Linked DNA regions of Oleidesulfovibrio alaskensis DSM 16109. The protein of the gene in region 1 interacts with the protein of each later gene in a pairwise test. Links are inferred from orthologs where the notes say so. Each region holds a gene or a part of one and is shown on either strand. Other genes may lie near its edges. The genes, in order: hflK and ftsH.

Evidence for each region.
Region 2: the proteins of hflK (region 1) and ftsH interact in binary tests that used the Escherichia coli proteins (3 or more experiments, as listed by UniProt). The link is inferred for Oleidesulfovibrio alaskensis DSM 16109 from one-to-one orthologs.

The regions. Positions count from the first base shown.
Region 1 is NZ_KI519494.1:620,659-627,367, reverse strand. The notes cover bases 2,534-5,351. They hold hflK (FtsH protease activity modulator HflK), read left to right. Parts: upstream 2,534-3,311; coding sequence 3,312-4,391; downstream 4,392-5,351. Other genes in these bases: hflC (protease modulator HflC), read left to right, coding at 4,388-5,236; H586_RS0114950 (phosphomannomutase/phosphoglucomutase), read right to left, coding at 2,534-3,207. In the rest of the region: H586_RS19490 (aldehyde ferredoxin oxidoreductase N-terminal domain-containing protein), read right to left, coding at 1-1,251; H586_RS19485 (4Fe-4S binding protein), read right to left, coding at 1,251-1,718; more of H586_RS0114950, read right to left, coding at 1,834-2,533; H586_RS0114935 (LexA family transcriptional regulator), read left to right, coding at 5,686-6,381; H586_RS20260 (transporter substrate-binding domain-containing protein), read left to right, coding at 6,549-6,709.
Region 2 is NZ_AXWQ01000005.1:244,760-251,649, reverse strand. What follows is about bases 1,387-4,385. They hold ftsH (ATP-dependent zinc metalloprotease FtsH), read left to right. Parts: upstream 1,387-1,886; coding sequence 1,887-3,884; downstream 3,885-4,385. Other genes in these bases: folP (dihydropteroate synthase), read left to right, coding at 3,887-4,385; H586_RS20355 (FmdB family zinc ribbon protein), read right to left, coding at 1,387-1,395. Outside these bases: H586_RS0103945 (cation diffusion facilitator family transporter), read left to right, coding at 1-903; more of H586_RS20355, read right to left, coding at 1,111-1,386; more of folP, read left to right, coding at 4,386-4,747; diadenylate cyclase CdaA, read left to right, coding at 4,757-5,506; H586_RS19885 (CdaR family protein), read left to right, coding at 5,510-6,412; glmM (phosphoglucosamine mutase), read left to right, coding at 6,491-6,890. UniProt on the Escherichia coli protein: Acts as a processive, ATP-dependent zinc metallopeptidase for both cytoplasmic and membrane proteins. Plays a role in the quality control of integral membrane proteins.

The DNA.
Region 1 (6,709 bases):
GTATTCTGCCGCAGCTTTGGCGGCGCCCTGTCCCAGCAGACGGTAAAAATCGTTGGTGCCGCGCACCAGATGCCCCATGGCGGCAATAAAGCTGTGCACATCGCCGAACCGCAGCGGCACGACAGTCTCTTTTTCGCTTATCACACCTTTTTCCAGCGCTTCTGCCGCCCATGCCAGCGCCACGCCGCTGCTCATGCAGTCCAGCCCCACCTTTTCGGTTTCATCCAGCAGCGCCAGCACGCCAGAGGCGTTGGTAATGCCCAGCATGGAGCCTTGTGCAAAGATAGGTTCGTAGTCGTAAGACACCTGCTTGTACAGATATTCATGATCGCTGGCGAATTGCTGGCGCAACAGCCCTATGTGAATGCAGCCCACGGGACAGCCGGCGCAGGCAGTCTGACGCAGCAGCAACTGTTCTGCAAAGCGCTCGCCTGAAATGCCGTCTATCTGCGGGTCCGATGTCTGCTGCAGGTTGCGCCACGGCAACGCATGCAACTCATTAAGCACAAGCAGATTTTCCGCCGTACCGAGATCATGATACTTACGCATCATGTCCGTACCGGTGACATCTGAATAAATCTTTTTGAAAAGAGCGGGATAGGCTTTTCCTTCCGGCAGCGTGAAACTGCCGTCACCCAGCACCACGATACCTTTGAGCTTTTTGCCCCCCATCACAGCGCCCGACCCCATCCTGCCGAAATGACGAAACGAATCGACATTGATGCAGGCGTAGCCCAGACCGTTTTCTCCCGCGGGGCCGATGCGCAGCGAGCTGCGGTGTCCGTGCCTGTCGGCGCCGAACCTGCGCATATATTTGCCCGCCGTAAACACATCCTGCCCGCGCATGTAGTGCACATCATGCATTTCCACCCGACGCGACCCCACCACAAGACACGAAAGAGACCGGGCCCTGCCGGTAATCATCAGCGCATCGTAACCGGAAAACCGCATGGCCAGCGCCAGCCGGCCTCCTGCATGGCTTTCGGACCATTCGCCGGTGTACGGAGAACGGAATCCGCAGACAACTTTGCTCATCAGCGGAAAAAAGCCCGTAAGCGGACCGATGGCGAAAATCAGCGGCTGCCGCGGGTCATCGGCGGGAGCGTCCGCCAGACCGTATTCGGTGTACAGTGCCGCCGCCAGACCGCTGCCGCCCAGATGCGCGCTGCGGGTGCCGAAACTGATAACCCGCGATGCCCCGCTCTCCATGTCCACATGCAGAACTCTTGACGATGTGAAATCAATACGCATCACTGGCCTCCGTGGTCGCGACCGGTCCCGGTGCCCTGCCCGCCGCCGTATTCCTGCCGGCCTTCATCGGCATCTGCCAGCTCAAGACAGGCATGCGGGCAGAAAGGCACACAGCGCCCGCAGTGAATGCAGACGTAGGGAAACGACTCTTCAGGATCGATATAAATGGCCTCAACAGGACAGGCCTCCGCACAATTGCCACAGCGGATGCACAGCGACCTGTCCACTTTGACACCGCCGCCCTTGCGCTGTGAAAATGCTCCGGTGGGGCAGGCGGTGGCACACGGGGCGGGATTGCACGCCACGCATGTGCGCGCCTCGAACCCCGTGGAAAGACCGCCGGCCGAGGAAATTCTGATTCCTGCCGTATTCCATGAAAGCCTTTTGTGCACCAGACGCGCACAGGCCAGTGAACAGGAATGACATCCTATGCAGCGCTCCATGCGTGAAGCGCGTAAAATCTTCATACGCGTAACTCCGTACCGCCGCTGAAGCGCGGTCTGCAATGCTGCTGCAGGGCAACCCGCAGCAGTAAAAATGATACACCGCCTGCAGCGCGCGCCGCAGGCATCCGCGCCGTTTTCAGGCCTGCGCCTTCACAGCCTGTGCTACCCAGTCCCGCAGAGGATTTTCAACAATGGCACGTATCTGTGCCAGTCTCTCGGCCGTCTGCGCCTCAAAGCGCAGCACCAGCACAGGCTGGGTGTTGGAAGCGCGCACAAGTCCCCAGCCATCTTCAAACAGCAGCCGCACACCGTCAATGGTATCTACTGTATACCGGCTGCCGAAAAATTCCTGCGCTCTGCGTACAATGTCAAACTTCACGGCATCGGGGCATTCCATATGCAGTTCCGGCGTACTGGCTGTTTCCGGCCAGCCCGGCATGGCCGAAACAGGCTGATCCGACGCCGCAAGAATTTCAAGAAAACGCGCGGCTCCGTAAATGGCGTCATCAAAACCGTACCAGCGGTCATTGAAAAACATGTGACCGCTCATTTCCCCCGCCAGCTTGGCATCTGCTTCAAGCATTTTGGCCTTCATGACCGAATGTCCGGTTATCCACATCAGCGGGCGGCCACCGTGCTGTTCGATATCTCTGAAAAGCAGATGCGAGCACTTCACGTCTCCCATTACCAGCGCACCGGGAAAACGGCGCAGCGTATCGCGGGCATACATGGCCAGCAGCTGATCGCCGAACAGCAGCCGCCCGTTTTCGTCCACCACGCCCAGCCTGTCCGCATCACCGTCCAGTCCTATGCCGCAGCAGGCTTTTTCAGCCCGCACGCGTGCCTGCAGGTCACCCATGTTTTTTTCCACCACAGGATCCGGATGATGGTTGGGAAAACTGCCGTCCGGCTCGCAGTACTGCTCCACAACATCGGCGCCGATACGCCGCAGCAGCTCCGCACACACCAGCCCCCCGGCTCCGTTGCCGCCGTCCAGCACCACCCGCACCGGCCGCCTGAGCGTTATATCGCGCGAAGCCGCCTCGATATAGTCCGGAATAATGTCCACATCGCACCCTGCGCCGCTGCCCGATTCAAAATCGCGTGCGGCCAGTATGTCGTATATGGCTGTTATCTGGTCTGTATGAATGGTGGTGCGGCCCGCCCACACCTTGAACCCGTTATATTCAGGCGGATTATGGCTTGCAGTGATGACAACCCCGCCCTGTCTGTTCAGGTGCCTGACCGCAAAATACAGCACAGGTGTAGGCACCATGCCCACACTGGTCACGTCCAGTCCGGTGGAAAGCATGCCGCGGGTCAGTGCGGCATGGTACCCCGGAGAACTGTGCCGGCAGTCGTGCCCCGTAACCGCCGCGCCGATGCCGCGCCGCAGCATATAGGTGCCCACGGCCCTGCCCAGCAGTTCCACCCATTCTTCATCAAAGTCCACATCCACCAGACCGCGAATATCATAAGCCCTGAAAACAGCCTTGTTAACCGGTTTCATACGTTCTCCGTTAGGTGCGACAGTTTCGTCCGCGTTGCGACATTCCTAAACTTTATGGCTATCCCACTTGACCGCCCCTCGCAACTGCCCTATTTTTCGGTATTATGAACTGGGACTGGGAAAAACTGCAAGAAAAACGGCAGAGGCAGTCGGGCGGAACACCGCCCGGCAACTGGGGCCCCAAGGACCCCGGCTCCGATCCGCTCGGAGACGGAATCAAAAAGCTGCGTGAGTTCCGCTTTCCCGTAGGTAAGCTTGCTCTGGCACTGCTGGTGCTGCTGTGGCTTTTTTCGGGCGTCTTCATCGTGGAACCGGACGAGGTCGGTGTTGTATTGCGTTTCGGCGAATACAACAGAACCGTCCAGCCCGGCCCTCACTATCACATGCCCTTCCCCATGGAAACAGCGTACACCCCCAAGGTGTCGCAGGTGCGCCGCGTGGAAGTGGGCTTCAGAAGCTCCGAGGGTTTCTCTCAGGGGCAGCTGCGTCCGGTGAAGGAAGAGTCTCTGATGCTCACGGGCGACGAAAACATCGTCGACGTGCAGTTCATCGTGCAATACCAGATAAAAGACCCTGTGGCCTTTCTGTTCAATGTCTCGCAGCAGGCTTGGACAGTAAAAAGCGCCGCCGAAGCCGCCATGCGTGAGGTCATAGGCTACAATGCCATCGACTCTGCCCTGACGGGCGGTAAACTGGACATACAGAACAAGTCGCGTGACCTGCTGCAGGGCATTCTTGATAACTACAACGCCGGTGTGCATGTGGTTGCCGTGCAGATGCAGGATGTGCACCCCCCCAAAGAAGTCATAGATGCCTTCAAGGATGTGGCAAGCGCACGCGAAGACAGAAGCCGCATAATCAACGAAGCCGAAGCCTATCAGAATGAAATTCTGCCGCGTGCACGCGGTCTTGCCGCCGAAATAATCAACCAGGCGGAGGCATACAAGGAAACCAGAATCCGTGATGCCAAGGGTGAATCGGCGCGCTTTGTCAACGTGCTTGCCGAATACAACAAAGCCAAGGATATCACACGCAAGCGCATGTATCTGGAAACAATGGAAACCATTCTTTCCAACCCTGATCTTGAAAAAATTATTCTGAGCGGTAAAGCGGGCGGCGTAGTGCCGTATCTGCCGCTGGACAAGCTGGACGCGGACCGCGCCAGAAAGGGAGCGCAGCAATGAGCAAGAAAACCGTTCCGGCACTGCTCGCGGCCCTTATTGTCATAGTGGCTGCCGTGCAGTCTTTGTACACCGTGCACCAGACAGAAAAAGCCATAGTGCTGCAGCTGGGTGAACCGGTAGGCGAAGTGATGGGACCGGGCCTGCATGTAAAGATGCCGTTCATCCAGAACATCATCTATCTTGACGCCCGGATACTGGAATATGATGCCAATCCGGCAGAAGTGCTGACCAGCGACAAAAAAGCGCTGCTGCTTGACAATTACGCCCGCTGGCGCATTACCGACCCGCTGCTGTTCTACCGTACCGTGCGCACCATACGCAGTGCGCAGGCACGTCTTGACGATATAGTCTATTCGCAGATGCGAGTCTTTCTGGGTCGCTATCCGCTGAGCGAAGTCATTTCGTCCAAACGCTCCGTAATCATGGAAGAAGTGACCAAACGGTCTTCGGAACTGCTGAAGGATTACGGCATGGAAGTGGTGGATGTGCGCATAAAACGCGCTGACCTGCCGCCGGAAAACCAGCGGGCCATTTTCGGCCGCATGCGGGCCGAACGCGAACGTCAGGCCAAGCAGTACCGGTCCGAAGGGCAGGAAGAAGCCACCAAAATACGGTCGCTGGCCGACCGCGAGCGTGCCGTCATGCTGGCCGAAGCACGGCGCTCCGCCGAAGTTATCAAAGGCGATGGCGAAGCGGAAGCCACACGCGTATATGCCGCAGCGCTGCAGCAGGCGCCGGAATTCTACGCATTCAAGCGCAGTCTGGAAGCATATGAAAAAAGCCTGAAAGGCAAAACGCGTATCATCATGTCTTCTGACGAAGACTTCTTCAACTATCTGCAGTAATACGTCCCCACGTCACATGTTACACTTGTGTCACTCGACACAAGTGTAACATGTGACACTTTTTTCAGGCCATCTGCCTAGCCTATACGCAAAAAACTTCAAAATGTCCGCCATGCAATTGAACATGGCATTCATTTTGTATATACAGCCCCGAAGATACTTTCAGGCTCCTGCATATTCCAGCGGCACTTCATGTTATCAAAGCAAAGTCGCATGGTTCTGTACGCCTGAACAAAGCTGTCTTTCCGGTGTGTGTTTTTGTGTCTGCCAGACAGGGGGTTAAGACACGCAACCGCTACCGGAAAACTTGTACCGTACACCGCGGACAGAATACGCCGATGCGGCCATGGGGGGCCGTGCGTACCGGTCTGTCCGCTTTACATCCGCGCCGCTTGCCGGCGCATGTCGTTCGGTCCGTTACCACGACCGACAAAAGGCGGGAGAATATCGTGTCTACATTCGATGAAGTCTTCGAACGCATCAAAATGGCCACCAACACGCGTACGCAGGTGGAACTGGCCGAGGTGCTGGACATACGTCAGTCCAGCATTTCCGATGCCAAACGCCGCAACAGCGTGCCTTCGGACTGGTACATGAAGCTTTTCGAAAAGTTCGGTCTTAATCCGGACTGGCTGAAAATGGGCAGCGGCCCCATGTACCTGCGAACCGAACAGGGCTACCAGCCGGTGGACGGGCCTGCCGCCGGGCAGGTTTTTGAAGATCCGGCAAAATACGGCGATCCCGATGCCAAAAGCACCGTGGTCACCGTGTACGCCATGCACGACGATCAGGCCGCCGAAGAAGAACTGCCGCATAAAAGTCTGAGCAAGCTCAGCGTGCCCCAGTCCTTTGCCGGAGCCGCCATGCAGGTCTTCCGCGTGGATGCCACCAGCATGGAACCGCTTATCGCCAAGGGAGCTTTTGTCTGCCTGGACACCCAGCAGAAGAGCATCATCTCCGGCGAGCTGTACGGCGTATTCATACCGTACGAAGGAATCGCCATCAGGCGCGTATTTCTTGACGCGCAGAACCAGCGGTTCATCCTGCGGTCAGAAAATCCGGCCCTGCCGGAACAGTACCTGCCGCTGGGCAAACACCACTCCAGCATCGTGGGGCGGGTTTCCTGGGTACTCCAGAAGCTCTGATTCCCTGCACGCAAAGCCGGACGCCCGCGTCCGGCTTTTTTTATCACCGCACGGTCAAACTCCGCTGCGGGCTTGCCTTTACCCCCGCGCTGTAAGAAACTATCCGACAGCCGGTTCCCCCACGGTATCCGGCAGAGTCTTGGCAACCGGTACAGACGGAAATCAGCATGCGTGTTTTTTCTGCCCTCATGCGCCGCTCATGCGCCTTTTTTCTGATGCTTGCACTATGCCTGTGCCTGCAGACAGCAGGGCACGCGCATGGGCAGACACTGGAATTCCGGTGTGATGACAGCCTGCCGCCCTACGAGTTTCTGGCCTACGGCAGGGC
Region 2 (6,890 bases), on another replicon or contig:
ATGGTAAGCCGCGTGACGTGGATAGGGCTGTGGCTCAATCTTGCGCTTGCCGCGTTCAAGATAATGGCGGGTACGGCCGGACACAGCAGGGCTGTGGTGGCAGACGGTATCCACTCTCTTTCCGATCTGGTGACTGATGTCGTGGTGCTGGTCGGGGTGCGTTTCTGGAGCGCCCCTGCCGATGAAGAACACCCGCATGGACACCAGCGTATGGAGACCATGGTCACGGTGGTCATCGGCCTGCTGCTGGCGGGAGCCGCTGTGGGGATAGCGTGGGACGCCATTGCAGCCATGGGCCGCGAGAGCGCCCATCGCCGCGGTGCGGTTGCCTTCGGGGCTGCGGTACTCTCAATTGTGGTAAAAGAAGGACTGTACCGCTGGACATTGCGTGCGGCCAGAAAGGCCAGATCTTCGGCGCTGGAAGCCAATGCATGGCATCACCGCACTGATGCGCTGAGCTCCATACCTGCTGCTGCGGCCGTGGGGCTGGCATGGTTTGTACCCGCATGGGGGGTGGCCGATCTGGCCGGTGCACTGGTTGTAGCGGTTTTCATTCTGTACGCCGCGTGGAATATCTGCCGTCCCGCACTGGAAGCCCTGATGGACAAAGGTGCTGATGAAACGACCCGCGCTGAACTGGAACAGGTGGTCTGTTCCGTGTCCGGAGTGAAGGATGTGCATTCACTGCGGACACGTTTCATGGGCAACAGCCTGCAGGTGGACATGCATATCAAGGTTGACGGTAGAATAACGGTTGACGAGGGGCATGCCGTGGCTCTGGCTGTGGAGGATGCGCTGTACGCGCTGGGGCCGCATATTCATGATGTGCTGGTGCATGTGGACCCGTGGCTGCCGGAACAGGCACCGCGGGCCGGTGCGGACGGTGAAAAGCATCAGGTGTAAAAGCAGGAGCGCTGCAGAATGTCAGCCGGACTGTCTTGCGGTTTGTCAGCCTCCGGCTGGAGCACTGCGGCGGCGATATCCGGCCGGTTGGCTGCGGCGTGCGGGCGTTGCAGTACCGGCCTGAAAGATGTGTCCGGTGCCTTGCGCACACAAAAGCCGGTCTGTGGTGAGACCGGCTTTTGTGTGCGGGCGCAATCCCGTATGAATTCAATTGCCGCCGCAACTGCCGTTGCTGCATCCGCCGCATCCGCCCGATGGTTTGGACGGGCGGGGAACATGCGGCACATACTGCATTTTGGGGGCGCCTCCGCCTTTTGCCAGAGCGCCCGGCAGTCTGTTGGGGCCTGTTCCGGGAATCTGACAGGGCATGGACATCACTTTCTGCACATTGGCGGCTCCGCAGACAGGACAGGTGATTTCGCTGAAGCTGTCCCGTACAAGTTCTTCAAAACGGTTGCCGCATTCGGTACATTCAAATTCAAAAAGAGGCATCGCTGACTTCCTGTTGTCGTTGCCGGTGTTTGTGAATGACTGCACGCCCGCAGGCGCGGTTTCTGCGCAGCATATAATCACTGCACGGGCGCAGGCAACCCCTGAACGGCTGCAGGTATGCAAAAAGAAAATGATGGGGATAAGAAAAAAATGGCGGAAGCGTATAGGAGTCGAACCTACCGACGACCTCTCAGCCGTCCACCGGTTTTGAAGACCGGGCGCCACACCGGTGACGATACGCTTCCGTTGAAATCTGCGCTATATGCAGAACTGCTTGCAGGTTTCGGGATGTATCAGTTTTTTCCATAGGGCACAAGGCTTGTTATGCTGTTGACGTCTCCGCCCGTTTATGCGTTTTTAGAGTGCAGGTCGTGCAACTTTCGGAAAAGCCCGAAAAAGCGTGTTGCAGACATTGCCAAACCGTGCGCACGACCTTAAACTTCTTAGCTCGAAAGCAATATCCGTCCTGCACGGAATGGAGGTTACTAGCGTTGAATCAGTTCTCGCGCAATTTGGTTTTATGGGCCGTCATCTCACTGCTGATGGTGGTTCTTTTCAACCTGTTCAGCCAGCCCCCCGGGCCGCAGGCCCAGATGTCCTACACTGAGTTTCTTAACAAAGTCACTCAGGGGGAAGTCGTTCAGGTAACTATTCAGGGCGAAAAGCTGAAAGGACAGACCGCCGAAGGGCAGTCGTTCCAGACCATAGCACCCAATGACCCCGACCTGGTCAACCGCCTGCTGGAAAAGGGTGTGCAGGTAAAGGCAGAGCCCAAGGAAGAAGCTCCGTGGTACATGACGCTGCTGGTGTCGTGGTTCCCCATGCTGCTGCTTATCGGTGTATGGATATTCTTCATGCGCCAGATGCAGGGTGGCGGCGGAAAAGCCATGTCTTTCGGCCGTTCGCGGGCCCGTATGATCTCGCACGAATCGGCAAAGGTCACCTTTGACGATGTGGCGGGCGTGGACGAAGCCAAAGAAGAGCTCACTGAAGTTGTTGACTTTCTTAGTAATCCTAAAAAATTCACCCGTCTTGGCGGGCGCATCCCCAAGGGGGTGCTGCTTGTGGGGCCTCCCGGCACCGGTAAAACGCTGCTGGCCCGTGCCGTGGCGGGTGAGGCCGGCGTGCCCTTCTTTTCCATTTCCGGTTCGGACTTTGTGGAAATGTTTGTCGGGGTCGGTGCCTCGCGCGTGCGCGACCTGTTTGTACAGGGCAAGAAAAACGCTCCCTGCCTTATCTTCATCGATGAGATTGATGCGGTGGGGCGTCAGCGCGGTGCCGGTCTTGGCGGCGGACACGACGAGCGTGAACAGACTCTGAACCAGCTGCTTGTCGAAATGGACGGCTTTGAATCCAACGAAGGCGTTATTCTGATAGCCGCCACCAACAGACCTGACGTGCTGGACCCGGCTTTGCTGCGGCCCGGACGTTTTGACAGGCAGGTGGTGGTGCCGACGCCCGACCTGCGCGGACGTAAGCGCATTCTGGAAGTACACAGCAAGCGTACTCCGCTGGCGCGTGACGTGGATATGGAAATGCTGGCCAAAGGTACTCCGGGCTTTTCCGGTGCCGATCTTGAAAACCTTGTCAACGAAGCGGCTCTGCAAGCTGCCAAGATGAACAAGGATCAGGTGAACATGCTTGATTTCGAGACGGCCAAAGACAAGCTGCTGATGGGCAAGGAACGCCGCAGTCTGGTGATGAGCGACAAGGAAAAGCGTGTCACAGCCTACCACGAAGGCGGTCATGCCCTTACTGCGCGTCTGCTGCCCGGCACAGACCCCGTGCACAAGGTTTCCATCATTCCCCGTGGCAGGGCGCTGGGCGTAACCATGCAGCTGCCCGACGAAGACCGCCACGGCTATTCGCGCACATATCTGCTGAATAATCTTGTGGTGCTGCTCGGCGGGCGTCTGGCCGAAGAAGTCGTCTTCGGAGAGATTACCACAGGAGCCGGTAACGACATCGAACGCGCCACCAAAATGGCCCGCAAGATGGTGTGTGAATGGGGCATGAGCGACGCCATCGGCCCCATGAACATCGGCGAGCAGGGTGAAGAAGTCTTCATCGGCCGCGAATGGGCTCATTCGCGCAACTACAGCGAAGAGACCGCCCGCATGGTGGATGCCGAAGTAAAACGCATCATTGACGAAGCCCGTGAAAAGGCCCGCACGCTGCTGCAGGAGAATCTGGATACACTGCACCGTATCGCAGAGGCTCTGCTGGAGCGCGAGACCATTAATGCGGATGATCTTGAGCGTCTTATCGAAGGACGGCCCCTGCTGCCTGTTCCTGAAATCACGGCCACACATCCTGAAGGCGACGCAGAAAATGCCGGGCCGGAGGATTCCGTGGCCGCCGCACCGGCTGAGCATGCCGGAGACGAATTCCTGCTGGAATCGGACGAGGCTGCACGCCCCGCCGCAAAGGACGGGGAGGATGCTCCGGACGGGCAGGAGGAAGATACCGCTGACCGGAGGGAGAAGTAGCAATGCTTCCCCCCATCCATTGGGAAATAGCGGGGGGCAGAGCCATCGGGCCTGCCCCCTTTTTCATTTTCGGTATTGTGAATGTCACCCCTGATTCTTTTTATGACGGCGGCAGACATGACGGACCGGACAGTGCTGTGTCTCATGCCCTGCAACTGGCGGAACAGGGCGCACATGTGCTGGATATCGGCGGTGAATCATCGCGCCCTTATGCCGACCCTGTATCGCAGGAAGATGAAATCCGGCGGGTGCTGCCCGTGGTGAAGGCCCTGAGGGACCGCACCGGCGGCAACGGCCTGCCTTGGGCGCTTTCCGTCGATACCTACAAAAGCGGCACGGCCGCAGCCGTGCTGGAGGCCGGTGCCGGTATTATCAACGATATTTCCGCCTGCTCTTTTGACCCCGCTCTGAAAGACGTCATCGCGCAGTACAAACCGGGCTATGTGCTGATGCACAGCCCCGGCCGCCCGGAAACCATGCAGGACAAACCGGCATATGGAAATGTGGTCGAGGAAATTCTGGACTTTTTCGAGAAAAAGCTGAAAGAATTGGTCGTGGCCGGTGTACCGGAGCAACGCATCATTCTTGATCCCGGTATCGGTTTCGGCAAGCTGCTGGAGCACAATCTGGACATTCTGCGCCACATCGACAGATTTATGTCGCTGGGGCGGCCGGTCATGGGAGCATTGTCCAACAAATCCATGTTCGGGCAGTTGCTGGGGCTGGCTGCCGATGAAAGACAGAATGCCACGCAGGCAGCAACGGCGCTGCTGGCGGCGCGGGGTGTGCGTTTTCACAGGGTGCATGAGGTGCGGCTTGCGGCACAGACCCTTAACCTGGCTGCGGAACTGTACAACGCATAGAGGCGCTGCATGACTTTCTGGGCGGATCTGAGCATCACATGGCGGGATGTGCTCGACATCTCTCTGGTGTCTTTGCTGCTGTACCGTGTCATTGTGATGATACGGGGCACACGGGCGGTGACGGCCGTATACGGACTTATCATCCTGCTGCTGGCGTATTTTCTGTCGCAGGAACTCAGTCTGTACACGCTTAACTGGCTGCTCGAAAACTTCCTCGGTTCGCTGTTTCTTGTCATTATCATTCTGTTTCAGCGCGATATCCGCAATGCCCTCTCCGCCATGGGCGCGCGGAGTTTTTTCCGGCGCAAGGTTGTGGCCGACGAAGCGTTCAGCGAACTTGTGGGGACGGCTCTTTACCTTGCACAGCGGCGCATAGGGGCACTTATCGTGCTGGAAAAGAACGTACCGCTGGGCGACATGGTGGGCGGCGGTGTGCGTCTGGATGCCCGCCTGACCAAGGAATTGCTGGTCACCATTTTTTACCCCAACACGCCGCTGCATGACGGTGCTGTGATTGTGCGCAATAACGAGATTGTGGCTGCGGGCTGTATTCTGCCGCTTTCACAGGGCGTGCAGGAACGCAGAGACTACGGCACGCGGCACCGTGCCGCCATGGGCATAACGGAAGAAACAGATTCCGTGGCGGTTGTGGTTTCTGAAGAGCGGGGAGCAGTATCGGTGAGTGTGGGGGGCAGGCTGACGGGCGAACTGGACGCCGTAAGGTTGAAGCGCGTTCTCCGTAACGCTCTGGAGAAGTAGACTATGCAGCGACACTGGCAATTTGTGCTGCTTTCGGTGTTCATCGCCACCACGCTCTGGTTTATGGTGACCGGCCGTGAACGGGTGGAAACCTGGGTGGACATGCGTATCGAAATGACCGGCATGCCGCCGGACATGATTGTTCTGGACGGCCTGCCCAGCAAGATAAGCGCACGCATACGCGGCCCCAAAGGGCTTATCCGCGGGCTGAACGGCCGCGAATTTTCGTATCCTCTGGATTTAAGCCAGTTGAAGCAGGGCGAGAATGTGATTTCCGTTCTGCCCGACAATATTCCGCTTAAAGGTGCATTTCAGGTGGTGGAAATCAACCCTCCGCGGTTGCAGCTGCAGGCGGATTCGCTGATTACCAGAACACTGCCGGTGGAAGTGCTTCCGCAGGGTGCTCTGGCGCCCGATGTTGAAATAGGCGCACTGCTTCCGCAGCCGGAAACCGTAAAAGTGCGCGGGGCACAGTCTCTGGTTTCCGCCATCGAGTCGGTCAATGCCACTGTACGGCTTTCAAACGGAACCATGCCCAAGGTTGCCGATTTTCCGGCGGTGTACACCGTACCCGAAGGCGTGGAAGTTACACCGCCGCAGGGCCGCGTGCGTGTGACCACAAGGCTGGTGACCACCGAGGTGGTTCTTAAGCGCAAGGTGTCGCTGGAACTGCCTGAAGGGATTGCGGGAAAGCTGCATAGCCGGTATGTAACCCTGACTGTGCAGGTGCCGCGCTCCAAGGCGGGAAGCAAGGAATACCTTAACGCCGCGCGCGTGGTGCTGGCTGTGCCCGACAACATCGCTCCGGGCAGGCATGCGCTTAAATACAGACTGGAACTGCCGGAAAATGCCCTGCTGGTCGGGGCGAAACCGGCTGCACTTGATATCAGCATAAGCGGCAGGTAGCGCTCTTCAGCGCGGCTTGTCTGCTTTTTCATGCGTGTCCGCATGTTGCGGAGCACCCACAATGAGGAGTCGTACAGTATGACGACACGTCTTTTCGGAACTGACGGCCTGCGCGGGCAGGTAAATATATATCCCATGGTGCCGGATATGGCTCTTCGTCTGGGGCTGGCGGCCGGTACTTTTTTTCGCAACGGCAATAAGCGGCATCGGGTTGTTATTGGCAAAGACACGCGTCTTTCCGGCTATGTGTTTGAAATGGCGCTCACATCAGGTCTGTGCGCTGCCGGTATGGACGTTTTTCTGGTGGGACCCCTGCCTACGCCCGCCGTGGCGTTTCTTACCCGCAACATGCGGGCTGACCTCGGTGTTGTTATCTCGGCATCGCACAATCCCTTCCATGACAACGGCATAAAATTTTTTGATAAAGACGGATTCAAGCTGCCGGATTCGCAGGAAGATGCCATAACTGAAATGGTTC